Linked DNA regions of Priestia megaterium. The protein of the gene in region 1 interacts with the protein of each later gene in a pairwise test. Links are inferred from orthologs where the notes say so. Each region holds a gene or a part of one and is shown on either strand. Other genes may lie near its edges.

The links.
Region 2: the proteins of CEQ83_RS01205 (region 1) and sucA interact in binary tests that used the Escherichia coli proteins (3 or more experiments, as listed by UniProt). The link is inferred for Priestia megaterium from one-to-one orthologs.

The regions. Positions count from the first base shown.
Region 1 is NZ_CP023317.1:206,631-212,658, reverse strand. What follows is about bases 2,235-5,174. They hold CEQ83_RS01205 (ABC-F family ATP-binding cassette domain-containing protein), read left to right. Parts: upstream 2,235-2,707; coding sequence 2,708-4,642; downstream 4,643-5,174. Other genes in these bases: tsaD (tRNA (adenosine(37)-N6)-threonylcarbamoyltransferase complex transferase subunit TsaD), read right to left, coding at 4,898-5,174; CEQ83_RS01210 (redox-sensing transcriptional repressor Rex), read right to left, coding at 2,235-2,249. In the rest of the region: CEQ83_RS01230 (CPBP family intramembrane glutamic endopeptidase), read left to right, coding at 1-350; CEQ83_RS01225 (YdiK family protein), read left to right, coding at 347-574; twin-arginine translocase subunit TatC, read right to left, coding at 601-1,356; tatA (twin-arginine translocase TatA/TatE family subunit), read right to left, coding at 1,372-1,557; more of CEQ83_RS01210, read right to left, coding at 1,611-2,234; more of tsaD, read right to left, coding at 5,175-5,914; rimI (ribosomal protein S18-alanine N-acetyltransferase), read right to left, coding at 5,911-6,028. UniProt on the Escherichia coli protein: Genetic data indicate it may be involved in ribosome assembly or function.
Region 2 is NZ_CP023317.1:2,861,613-2,868,135, reverse strand. What follows is about bases 1,642-5,076. They hold sucA (2-oxoglutarate dehydrogenase E1 component), read left to right. Parts: upstream 1,642-2,014; coding sequence 2,015-4,876; downstream 4,877-5,076. Other genes in these bases: odhB (2-oxoglutarate dehydrogenase complex dihydrolipoyllysine-residue succinyltransferase), read left to right, coding at 4,893-5,076; CEQ83_RS14425 (PadR family transcriptional regulator), read left to right, coding at 1,642-1,650. Also shown: CEQ83_RS14430 (MDR family MFS transporter), read left to right, coding at 1-996; more of CEQ83_RS14425, read left to right, coding at 1,063-1,641; more of odhB, read left to right, coding at 5,077-6,188; CEQ83_RS14410 (TetR/AcrR family transcriptional regulator), read right to left, coding at 6,230-6,523. UniProt on the Escherichia coli protein: E1 component of the 2-oxoglutarate dehydrogenase (OGDH) complex which catalyzes the decarboxylation of 2-oxoglutarate, the first step in the conversion of 2-oxoglutarate to succinyl-CoA and CO(2).

The DNA.
Region 1 (6,028 bases):
TTATTGTCGTTACGTCTGTTATTGGACCAATACTAGAAGAGATTATTTTCCGAAAGATTATTTTTGGTTCTCTTCACAAACGATACAATTTCTTTATCTCTGCATTTATTAGTTCCCTTATTTTCGCTGCGGTACACTGGGATTTTAAACATTTACTTGTGTATACAGCTATGGGATTTGTATTTGCATTCCTTTATGCAAGGACGAGACTAATTGTTGTACCTATTATTGCTCATGTTTTGATGAATACAATCGTTATTTTATCTCAAACTATTTTTGCAGATAAAATTATAGAAATGCAAAAACAAGCAGAACAAATGCAGTTCATTTTTGGAGGCATGTTTTTATGAAGAATATCCCTTTAACACGAGGGTTTATTTATATTATTATGGGGATTTTATTCACCTACTTGGCAATTCAAAATGCCCAGGAAACCGTCTGGAATTTCCCCACAATCTTATTTGCACTCGTAGCCGCATTCGATTTCAGGTTTGCGGTTCGCATCTTTATCTTGCACTACAAAATTAAAAAATTGCAGCAGCAATATAAAAATCAAGATGATTCATCCAAATAAAAAAACCACTGTTTCAGTGGTTTTTTTTACATACTAACATCTTCTCTTTCTTGCTCTGCCCTTGCCTTTAACACTTTGCGATACGAAATGCGGGAAATAATGATGCTGATTTCATACAAAATTAAGAGCGGCACTGTCACCATCATGTGCGAGAGCAATTCCGGTGGTGTAATAAGTGCGGCAATAACTAGCAGTACGAAATAGGCATATTTTCGAATTTGAGATAAAAACATAGGCGTTATAATTCCTAAACGCGTCAAAAACATCACGACGACAGGAAGCTGAAACAACAGGCCAAAAGGCAGTGTGAGCTGCATTAAAAAAGAAAAGTACTCATTAATGCCAATCACTTGGTTTACATTCAGCTCATCAGAAACGCGCGTCATAAAATCGACGACAAATGGAAACAACACAAAATAAGAAAAAGAGACACCGCCGATAAAGAGAAAAATGGAAACAGGAATATATCCAAGCGTTACCTTACGCTCTTTTTCATATAAACCAGGACTAATAAATGCCCAAAGTTGATACAGTGCAACAGGAGCTGCAAGTACACAGCCGATAATAACAGCAAATTGCATATAAATCTTAACTGGATCTGTTAACCGAAATGCATTCATCGTTAAATTCTTTGCCTCATCAGCATGCTGTAAATAGACAATAACCTTATCCGCTATAAAAAAGCCGCCAATTGTGGCAATCACAAAGAAAAATAAAACAATTAAAATGCGTTTTCGCAGCTCTCCTATATGATCATATATTGACATTTCTTGTTCGGTCATACTATGATCACCCTTTTACTCTTTGTCATCTACTTGACGCTGTTTATCTTTTTCACGATCTTCTGATGCACCGCTAGCGGCATGCTTAAACTCTCTAAGCGTTTGGCCCACTGATCTTCCTAGCTCCGGTAACCGTTTCGGTCCAAAAATAAGCAGTGCTACAATCGCAATAATAATCCAACTGCCTGCTCCAATCCCCATATTCCCACTCTCCTTATTAATTTAGACTTAAGGAAATCGTAACACAGTCCGCCTTATTCAACAGGATAATTTTTCAAAAAGTAGACGAGCGACTGTAATTCTACAGCAAGATCAATATGATGGAGTCGAATCTCATCCGGTACGTTTAAGCGTGCAGGAGTAAAGTTTAAAATTCCTTTAATTCCGCAACTCACTAAACGATCAGTAATTTGCTGAGCAACAGTAGCAGGAACGGTTAAAATCGCTACTGAGATGTCATCACTCATATAATCTTCCAATTGGTCAAGATGATAGACCGGCACGTCGCCCACTTTTGTACCCACTTTTTCTTCTATCACATCAAAAGCGCACTCAATTTTGGTGTTATTATTTTTAATAAAATTATAATTTAGAAAGGCCGTTCCTAGATTCCCTACGCCAATCAGTGCTACTTTCGTTACTTCATCTTGGTCTAACGTTTTACGGAAAAATGTAAGTAAATAATTCACATTGTAGCCGTATCCCTTTTTTCCTAATGCACCAAAGTAAGAAAAGTCCCGACGAATAGTAGCAGAATCCACTTTCACTGCCTCACTTAACTCCGCTGACGACACACGCTGTTTACCAGAAGCATGCAAATTTTTCAAAAAACGATAATAAAGCGGCAATCGTTTAGCCGTTGCTTGTGGTATTTTTAATTGTTCAGTGTTCACGTTGTACCCCCTCAGTTCATGTATGTCATTACTAACATTTTCAAGTCATATTGCATTACCTTTCACAAAGCATCAACCGCTTTGAGGTAGCGCTTCCAATTCTCTCTCTTTTCTCTTGTTTTATATATACTCCGCTTCACACCTCGACGGCTTTTGTCTATTCAGCACTCCTTAAAGTCGGTATGTAGAACGAAGCAATTAGCCCTTCAAAGGATCCGTTTGTTAGTCATGACGGATTTTTCACATCCATCATAGATAAGTTCAGAGATGCACTTATCTCTTATTTTAACATAGTATCCTGTATAAAATGTGCAGGTAAAATCATTTTATTTCATGAATCAAAACATTCGCTTCATCATTTGTCCTTGTCCCTCTACAAATTACAAACGCTTGTAGGAAGAACTTGTAGTTAAAAATATGTTAAAATACACTATGGATATACTACTAGAGGTGAAAAAATGATTATTCTACAATTGAACGGTATTACAAAATACTATGGGGCAGAACCCATTTTATCGAATATAAAGTTAGAAGTACAATCAAAAGACCGCATTGCCCTAGTGGGACGAAACGGTGCTGGTAAATCAACTTTATTAAAAATTATTGCTGAGCAGCTTTCCTATGACAGCGGAGAAATTATTAAACCTAAGGGTGTTTCCATTGATTATATGGGACAAGATACAGTTCTTGAGTCAACACTCTCCATATGGGAAGAAATGATGACTGTCTTTGCTCCGTTAAAGAAGATGGAAAAAGAATTACGTACGCTTGAAACGAAGATGGGCGATCCAGATATTTTTAATGATTCAGTTCAATACGAAAAACTAACCAAAGAGTACGATCAGCTTCAAGTAACGTTCAAAGATTTAGGCGGCTATCAATATGAAGCGGATACACGATCTATTCTTCACGGTTTCCGTTTTTCAAACTTTGACTATAGCACCCCTATTTCCTCCTTGAGCGGTGGGCAAAAAACGCGCTTGGCTCTTGCAAAACTGCTTTTAACAAAGCCAGACTTGCTTATTCTCGATGAGCCTACCAACCACTTAGATATTGAAACTTTAGCATGGCTGGAACAGTTTCTGCAAGGGTATGAAGGAGCTATTTTAATTGTTTCACACGATCGTTACTTCCTTGATAAAGTCGTAAATCAAGTGTATGAAGTCGTACAAAAAACAACGGTGAAGTACACGGGCAACTACTCTAAATACCTCGTACAAAAAGCCGAGCGCTATGAAAAAGAGTTGCGTCAGTACGAAAAGCAGCAAGATGAAGTCGCAAAACTGAATGATTTTATTCAGCGAAATATCGCCCGCGCGTCGACTACAAAACGTGCGCAAAGCAGACGTAAACAGCTCGATCGAATGGAGTTAATAAACCGACCTAATGAAGGTGAAAAATCAGCTAGTTTTTCGTTTGAAATTGAGCGTCAAAGCGGAAATGAAGTCTTAAATCTCGAAAACGTGTCTATCGGGTATGATGAAAACAAATATGTCGTGCAAGAGGCAAACCTTCGGATTAAAAAAGGTGAAAGCCTTGCGTTGGTTGGTCCTAATGGAGTTGGGAAATCAACTTTATTAAAAGGTATTGTGGATAAACTAAGCTTCAAGACTGGAACCATTTCTTTTGGCTCAAACGTAATGGTTGGTTATTACGACCAAGAGCAAGCCAATTTAACGTCTAATAAAACCGTTTTAAATGAACTTTGGGATGACTACCCAGCCAAACCTGAAAAAGAAATCCGTACAGCGCTTGGAAATTTTCTGTTTTCAGGTGATGATGTACTGAAAATCGTTTCCACGCTCAGCGGTGGTGAAAAAGCACGTTTGGCTCTTGCGAAGCTTATGCTTCAAAAAGCTAACTTCTTAATTTTGGATGAACCTACTAACCATCTTGATTTAGATAGCAAACAAGTACTGGAGAATGCGTTAATTGATTACCCAGGGACTCTATTATTTGTTTCACATGACCGTTATTTTATTAATCGTATTGCCAATAAAATAGCAGAGCTATCTCCTGAAGGAGTAGAAGAATTTCTTGGAGATTATGACTATTATGTAGAAAAGAAAGCAGAAATAGAGGAAATCAAAGAATTAGAAAATATAAAAGCAAACGAAGAACGTACGGTAAAAGTAGATAAACAGTCCTATAAACAAGATAAAGAACAAAAGAAATTGATGAGACAGCGAACGCGCCGCATTGAAGAAATTGAAACTGAAGTAAACAAATTAGAAGCCGCCCAAGCGGCGAATGAAGAACTTCTTTGTGACCCTGAAATTTATCAAAATCACGAAGAAGTATCAAGATTAAACGGTGAAAATGAAAAAATTTCTTCACAGTTATCCACATTAATGGAAGAGTGGGAAGAATTACAGCTGCTTCTAGAAGAGTAGCCTATATTTTTGCGTATCTATTCATCCTATTTACTTGTTCATGCGCTTAAGAGCAAGCTTTATCCACTCTGTGAATAAATAGTGGATATCTGTCTGATTTTCATAATTAAAACTTGTTGATAACAGGTCCGTGTACTGAGTGCACGGACTTTTCCACATAATTATCCACAGTCAATTCTAAATTTATTGAATATTGTTGATAAATCATTTTTATCCACAAAAAAAGACGAATGAGAAATAAATCTCATTCGTCACTTACTCTTCCAAGTCCAAACCGGGGTTTGCATTTAATGACATATCTGAACGTTTTCCTTGAGCAAATCGTACGCTTGCTGCTGCTCCAATCATTGCGGCATTATCCGTACATAGAGATAGCGGCGGGATAATAAGCTCAATATTTGATAGGGGTTCAAATGCCTCTTCTAGCGCTGCTCTAAGCCCTTTATTAGCAGCAACTCCTCCTGCTAATAAAACTTGCTTAACGTTATATTCCTTTGCAGCTTTAATCGTTTTAGTTACTAACACATCAATGACACTCGCTTGAAAGCTAGCAGCAAGTGTTTGTGGAAGAATCTCTTCACCTTTTTGCTTCGCATTGTGGACAGTGTTAATAACTGCTGATTTTAATCCACTGAAACTAAAATCATAGGATCCTTCTTCTAGCCAAGCACGCGGCAAATCAATTAATGGCTCTCCTTCATGTGCAAGGCGGTCAATATGAGGTCCGCCTGGATATGGAAGGTTTAACGTGCGGGCTACTTTATCGTAGGCTTCTCCTGCTGCATCATCTCTTGTTTCACCGATCACTTTAAAATGACCGTGACTTTCCATGTATACAAGCTCCGTATGCCCGCCAGATACAACTAGCGATAAGAGCGGGAATTCTAGTTTTTTGATTAGCTGATTTGCATAAATATGTCCTGCAATATGATGAACACCAATTAATGGCTTTTGATGTGCAAATGCTAGCGCTTTGGCTGCATTTACGCCAATAAGAAGTGCTCCCACAAGCCCTGGTCCTTCCGTTACAGCTATTGCATCTATATCTGCAAACGTCAAGTTCGCTTGATTTAAAGTTTCTTCAACTACTACTGTAATTTGTTCTACATGATGACGAGATGCAATTTCCGGTACGACACCGCCAAATCGTTTATGGCTTTCTATTTGAGAGGCCACCACATTGGCTACAATTTCATGACCGTTTCGAATCACAGCTGCTGCTGTCTCATCACAGCTTGTTTCTAATGCTAAAATTAATTGATTTTCATTCATAAATTCACCCACATAACTAATGCATCCTCATTGTTATCAGAATAATAATTCTTACGAATACCTCCAGGTTTAAAACCTAGCTTTTGATACAATGATTGTGCAATATGATTAGAT
Region 2 (6,523 bases), 2.7 Mb from region 1 along the record:
TATAAAGAGTCAAAAAGTCATAAAAAGCAAAAAATTGACTGGGCTGGTGCAGCCACTCTTGTCATTTCAGTAGTAAGTTTAATGTTTGCTCTTGAACTTGGAGGAAAAGAGTATGAGTGGTCTTCTCCGCAAATTTTATCTCTTTTTGCTATCTTTGCTGTGGCGCTGTCACTCTTCTTTTTTGTGGAAAAGCGCGCGCAAGAGCCGATTATTTCATTTTGGATGTTCAAGCGCCGTTTATTTGCAACATCACAGATTCTCGCTTTCTTATACGGAGCAACGTTTATTATTTTAACGGTATTTATTCCTATTTTCGTTCAAGCTGTCTACGGAGGTTCTGCTACAAATGCAGGTTTAATTTTAACTCCGATGATGTTAGGCTCAGTAGCAGGAAGTGCGATCGGCGGGATTTTTCTCACAAAAACAAGCTTCCGAAACTTGATGATTATGTCCGTTTTTTCATTTGCAGTAGGAATGTTCTTGTTAGGAACAATGGAACCTGATACACCTCGTTGGATGCTCACGGTATTTATGATTTTGACTGGATTTGGCGTAGGGTTTAGCTTTTCTCTTTTACCAACGTCGTCAACTCATAAGCTAGATCCACAGTTTAGAGGTTCTGCCAACTCAACAAACTCATTTGCTCGTTCTTTAGGAATGACGCTGGGAGTTACGATTTTTGGAACGATTCAAAGCAATACATTTACAAATGAGCTGCAGCGCAATTTTCAAGGTATGGGAAATGGATCACAAGGAGCATTTTCTCAAATAGGAGATCCGAGTGCAGTTTTTCAATCAAGTGCCCGAAACAGCATTCCGCCTCAAATATTAGATAAGATTGTTGATGCTATGTCTACATCGATCACGTATGCATTTATGCTTGCTCTTATTCCAATTGCAGTAGCTATTATTACTGTCTTTTTAATGGGAAATGAACGAGTGGAAGTTCCCCCTAAAAAGCGGGTAGAAGCTAAGGAACCGGCAGCTCAAAAATAGAAAAGGCACGAATTTATTCGTGCTTTTTTTACTAAATAAGATGCATGTCAAGAGGTGAAAGGTGTTATGAGTGTTAAATTAGTCATACTGGGCTTATTAATGGAAGGAAATAAGCACCCTTATGAAATTCAGCAAACCATTAATGAAAGACAAATGAAGCACTATATTAAACTTGCAAGCGGTTCTTTATATTACGCTTTTGATACGCTCGAAAAAGATCAGTTGGTGAAAGTAGTCGATGTGATTCGAGAGACGAACAGACCTGAAAAGACCGTTTATTCTATCACGGATGCAGGAAGAGAAGAATTTGAACGCCTTTATTTTGAACAGCTGTTAAAAAAAGAGCATATGCATAGACCTGTTTATGCTGCTCTTTCATTTACTTCTTACGTGGATCAAAAAAAAGTGGCTTCTGCTTTAGAAAAAAAGATTGAGGAAACGGCAGCTTATTTAGAAAAAATGCAAAATTTGTACCAAGTTAAAAAGGTCGATCATTCCATTGCAAATCTGTCGATCATTATGCGCACGATTATGCATTTGAAAGTAGAACTAACTTGGTTCACTCATTTACTCGAAGCGGCGAAAAGCAGCAAGCTTACAGAAGTAGATGATGGTTATTTTAAAGACGTTGAAAAAATCGTAGATGAGTTTTAAAAAAAGAAGCAAAACACTGCTTCTTTTTTTAAATAGTCATAAAATATATTTTAAGCAATTTAATTTTGCCAAAAGCTAGGTCAATAACAATTAATTAACACCTGATTCGACCTTTAATCAGCTTTACTTATAAAACGCTTTCAAAAAGTAGTAAGACTATTAAAAAAGTAAAAAAAATTAAAGAAATATAGCGATTTCATTTTGATTGACGAGTAAAAGAGTGGTAAAATATAAGCAGATATCAGATACACACGCAGTGAGATTTATCACTCGTTGTAAAGATGTCAGACGATAAGGTAATCGACATTCAAAATGGAAAGATTGTTGAGTACGACAATTATTATAACTCGTTGGGGGTTTTATCATGGGTAACGAAACGTCGAATAGAGGGGAGCCTTGGCAAGGATTTTTGGGTCCGAACTACGGCTATGTATTAGAACAGTATGAGTTATATGAAGAGCAGTCAGATCTAGTAGATCCAGACTTAAAAGAATTATTTGATTATTGGGGTGCTCCTCCATTAAACGAAAGTGAGCAGGTTCAGCAAGCTGAATACGCACAGACTGCACCTTCAGCTAACACATCTAAAATTGCATCGGCTATTAAGCTAGCGGAAAACATCCGTGCTTATGGTCATCTATACGCGTCAATTAAGCCTCTTGAAAGCGAGAAGAAAGATCCTGTCTTGCTTCACTTGGAAGATTACAATTTAACGCAAGAAGATTTAAAATCAATTCCGGTTGATATTTTATGTACGAATGCGCCATCACACGTCAAAAATGGTTTAGACGCAATTAACTATTTAACAGATGTCTACACAAAAACCATTGCGTTTGAATTCCATCACGTACATAACATGGAAGAGAATAAGTGGCTGACTGATATGGTCGAGTCAGGTGCTATTTTCCAACCTCTTTCAAATGAGAAAAGAACTTCTGTATTAAAGCGTTTAACAGAAGTAGAAGGCTTTGAACAATTTTTACATCGTACATTTGTCGGACAAAAACGCTTTTCTATTGAAGGCGTAGATATGTTAATTCCACTTGTAGATGAACTGATTGCACGCTCAGTGGAAACAAGCCCAAAAACGGTTAATATCGGTATGGCTCACCGTGGACGTTTAAATGTATTAGCACACGTATTAGGCAAGCCGTATGAAATGATTTTTGCGGAATTCCAGCATGCGCCTAACAAGGAATTAGTTCCTTCAGAAGGTTCAATCGGTATCAACTACGGCTGGACGGGAGACGTAAAATATCACCTGGGTGCCGACAAACAAATTAAAGCAGAGAACACAGTTCGAGCTCGTTTGACATTGGCTAGTAACCCTAGTCACTTGGAGTTTGTTAATCCGGTTGTGGAAGGGTTTACAAGAGCGGCTCAAGATGAGCGTGATGTGAATGGATACCCGAAACAAGATGTAAAAAAATCGTTCGCGATTTTAATTCACGGAGATGCTGCGTTCCCTGGTGAAGGTATTGTACAAGAAACGCTGAACTTAAATCAATTGACTGGTTATCAAACAGGTGGAACAATCCACATTATTGCTAACAACATGATTGGATTTACAACAGAAAGCGTCGATTCTCGTTCAACAAAATATGCAAGTGACTTAGCAAAAGGGTTTGAAATTCCAATCGTTCACGTAAACGCGGATGATCCGGAAGCCTGTTTAGCGGCTGCTTATTTTGCTTATGAGTATCGCAGACGTTTTAACAAAGATTTCTTGATTGATTTAATTGGATACCGTCGATTTGGCCACAATGAAATGGATGAACCGTCTGTAACGCAGCCGAAGATGTATGAAATTGTGACAAAACGTCCAACCGTTCGTGCTATGTATGCAAAGCAGCTCGAAGAACAAAACGTTATTCAAAGCGGTCAAGCAGATCAAATTAATGAAGAGTTACAAGCGAAGTTAAAAGCAGCTTATGAGAAAGTACCGCCAAAAGCTGAAAAACAACATAGAATTATGGAAATGCCACAAGCAGTCTTCAAAGGAATTTCAGATATTGATACATCTGTTACAAAAGAAGAGCTGTTTGAAGTGAATCAAGAGCTAGTGAAATACCCTGAAGGATTTAACGTATTTCCAAAACTTGATCGCATCTTATCTAAACGTGCCAAAGCGTTTGAAGAAAATGAAAGCGTGGATTGGTCATTGGGTGAGGCATTTGCATTTGCTACGATTTTAAGAGACGGCACGCCAATTCGTATTACAGGCCAAGATTCTGAACGTGGTACGTTTGCACATAGACATCTTGTTCTTCATGATCATAAGACAGGGGATGTTTACTCACCACTACACGCAATGAAGAACGTAAGCGCTTCCTTTGATATTCGTAACAGTCCATTATCTGAAGGTTCAGTGCTTGGATTTGAATACGGCTATAATGTATTTGCTCCTGAAACGCTTGTTCTTTGGGAAGCACAATTCGGTGATTTTGCCAATGCAGGTCAAGTTATTATTGACCAGTTTATTGCAGCAGGTCGTGCTAAGTGGGGACAAAAATCTGGAATGGTCTTATTGCTGCCACATGGCCATGAAGGTCAAGGGCCAGAACACTCAAGCGCTCGTCTAGAACGTTATTTACAGCTAGCTGGAGAAAACAACTGGACAATCGCAAACGTAACAAGCGCTGCGCAATATTTCCACTTACTTCGACGACAAGCTGCCATTTTACAGCGCGAAGAAGTAAGACCGCTAGTAGTTATGACACCAAAAAGTTTGCTTCGTAATGCTTTTAGTGTGTCAAACCTTGAAGAGTTTACAAAAGGCTCTTTCCGCTTAGTAGTAGAACAGCCTGGATTAGGCAAAAAAGAAGATGCAGTTGAACGAATCGTTCTGTGCAGCGGAAAAATCAGCAGTGAGTTAACGGAACGCTTAAACAAAGCAGAAGATGATAAAGATTGGCTACACGTTCTTCGTCTAGAACAAATTTATCCGTTCCCAAGACGCGTAATTGCTGAAATCTTTGCTCGCTATAAAAATTTAAAAGAGATTGTCTGGTTACAAGAAGAGCCTGAAAACATGGGCGCATGGAACTATGTAGAAGATCGACTGCGTGAAGTAGCACCAGAAGGAGCTACTGTTGACTACATCGGCCGCACAAGACGCTCAAGTCCAGCTGAAGGAGATCCAACAGTTCACAGACAAGAACAAGAACGTATTTTACAAGATGCATTAACTAAAAATGAAATTGCTAACGACGTTGTTACACGATAAGGAAGGGGAATGAATCATGGGAGAGATTAAAGTACCGGAATTAGCAGAATCAATTTCTGAAGGAACAGTTGCACAGTGGCTAAAACAAGTAGGAGATTTCGTTGAAAAAGGCGATTATATCGTTGAACTTGAAACAGATAAAGTTAACGTTGAAATTACAGCTGAAGACTCTGGTGTGCTAACAGAACTTCTTGCTGGCGAAGGCGACACAGTGCAAGTTGGTGAAACAATTGCACGTCTTGAAGCGAAAGAAGGAGCTTCAGCACCAGCAGCACCAAAAGCTGAAGAAAAACCAGCAGAAGAAGCACCAAAACAAGAAGCTGCTCCAGCTCAGCAAAAAACAGTTGAAGAAGTAGCGCCAGCAGCTGAAGCGCCTCAACAAGGAAATCAAAAACAATGGCTGATTGCTTCTCCTGCAGCTCGCAAAGCAGCAAGAGAACGTGGAATCAAGCTAGATCAAGTACCAACTACTGATCCTCTTGGCCGTGTGCGTAAACATGATATTGATTCATATGCAGATCAAAAATCAAATGAGCAAAAACAGCAGGCACAAGCAAGTAAGCCAGCTAACCCGGTATCTCCGTCTCCAGCGGCAAGTGAAAATAGCGACAAACCTGTTGAACGCGAACGTATGTCACGTCGTCGTCAAACAATTGCCAAACGTCTCGTTGAAGTTCAGCAAACAGCGGCTATGTTGACAACGTTTAACGAAGTAGACATGACGGCTGTTATGGCTCTTCGTAAACGACGCAAAGACAAATTCTTTGAACAGCACGACGTAAGACTTGGCTTTATGTCATTCTTCACAAAAGCAGTAGTAGCAGCACTTAAAAAATACCCATTATTAAATGCTGAAATTCAAGGCAACGAGTTATTAATTAAAAAATTCTACGATATTGGTATTGCTGTGTCAGCTCCAGACGGTCTTGTTGTTCCAGTTGTACGTGATGCTGACCGTAAAACATTCGCTGGTATCGAAGGATCTATCGTTGATTTAGCGAAAAAAGCGCGCGACAACAAATTAGCATTAAAAGATTTACAAGGTGGAACGTTCACAATTACAAACGGCGGTGTATTCGGTTCATTAATGTCTACACCAATTTTAAACGGGCCTCAAGTTGGTATTTTAGGAATGCACAAAGTTCAGCTTCGTCCGGTAGCAATTGATGAAGAGCGTATCGAAAATCGTCCGATGATGTACATTGCACTTTCTTACGATCACCGTATCGTTGACGGCAAAGAAGCCGTAAGCTTCCTAGCTACTGTTAAAGAACTATTAGAAGATCCAGAATCTTTATTACTAGAAGGTTAATAAAAAGAACCTGCTATTCTCCGAGAGAATAGCAGGTTCTTTTATGTTCGCTTAATGCCTGCAACATAAGCAGGACCCAAAAAAGTCATGCTAGCGAGTGTCAGAGCCATTTCTCTAGGTGACTGCTTCATATCTTGTTCTAGCCAGTGCTGAATGACGCCAAGATGGGCTGACGTTACATAAGACATTAAATGTTCAAGTGGAACAAGCGGAGGCGTTTTACTATCCATGAGCTCTAATTTTTCCAGTATATTGGTTTTCATAACTTCTTTAATTTTAAGATGAAAGCCAGGGTTGCCTTTTGGACCAAGCATAACCTGCATAAAACGCGCATT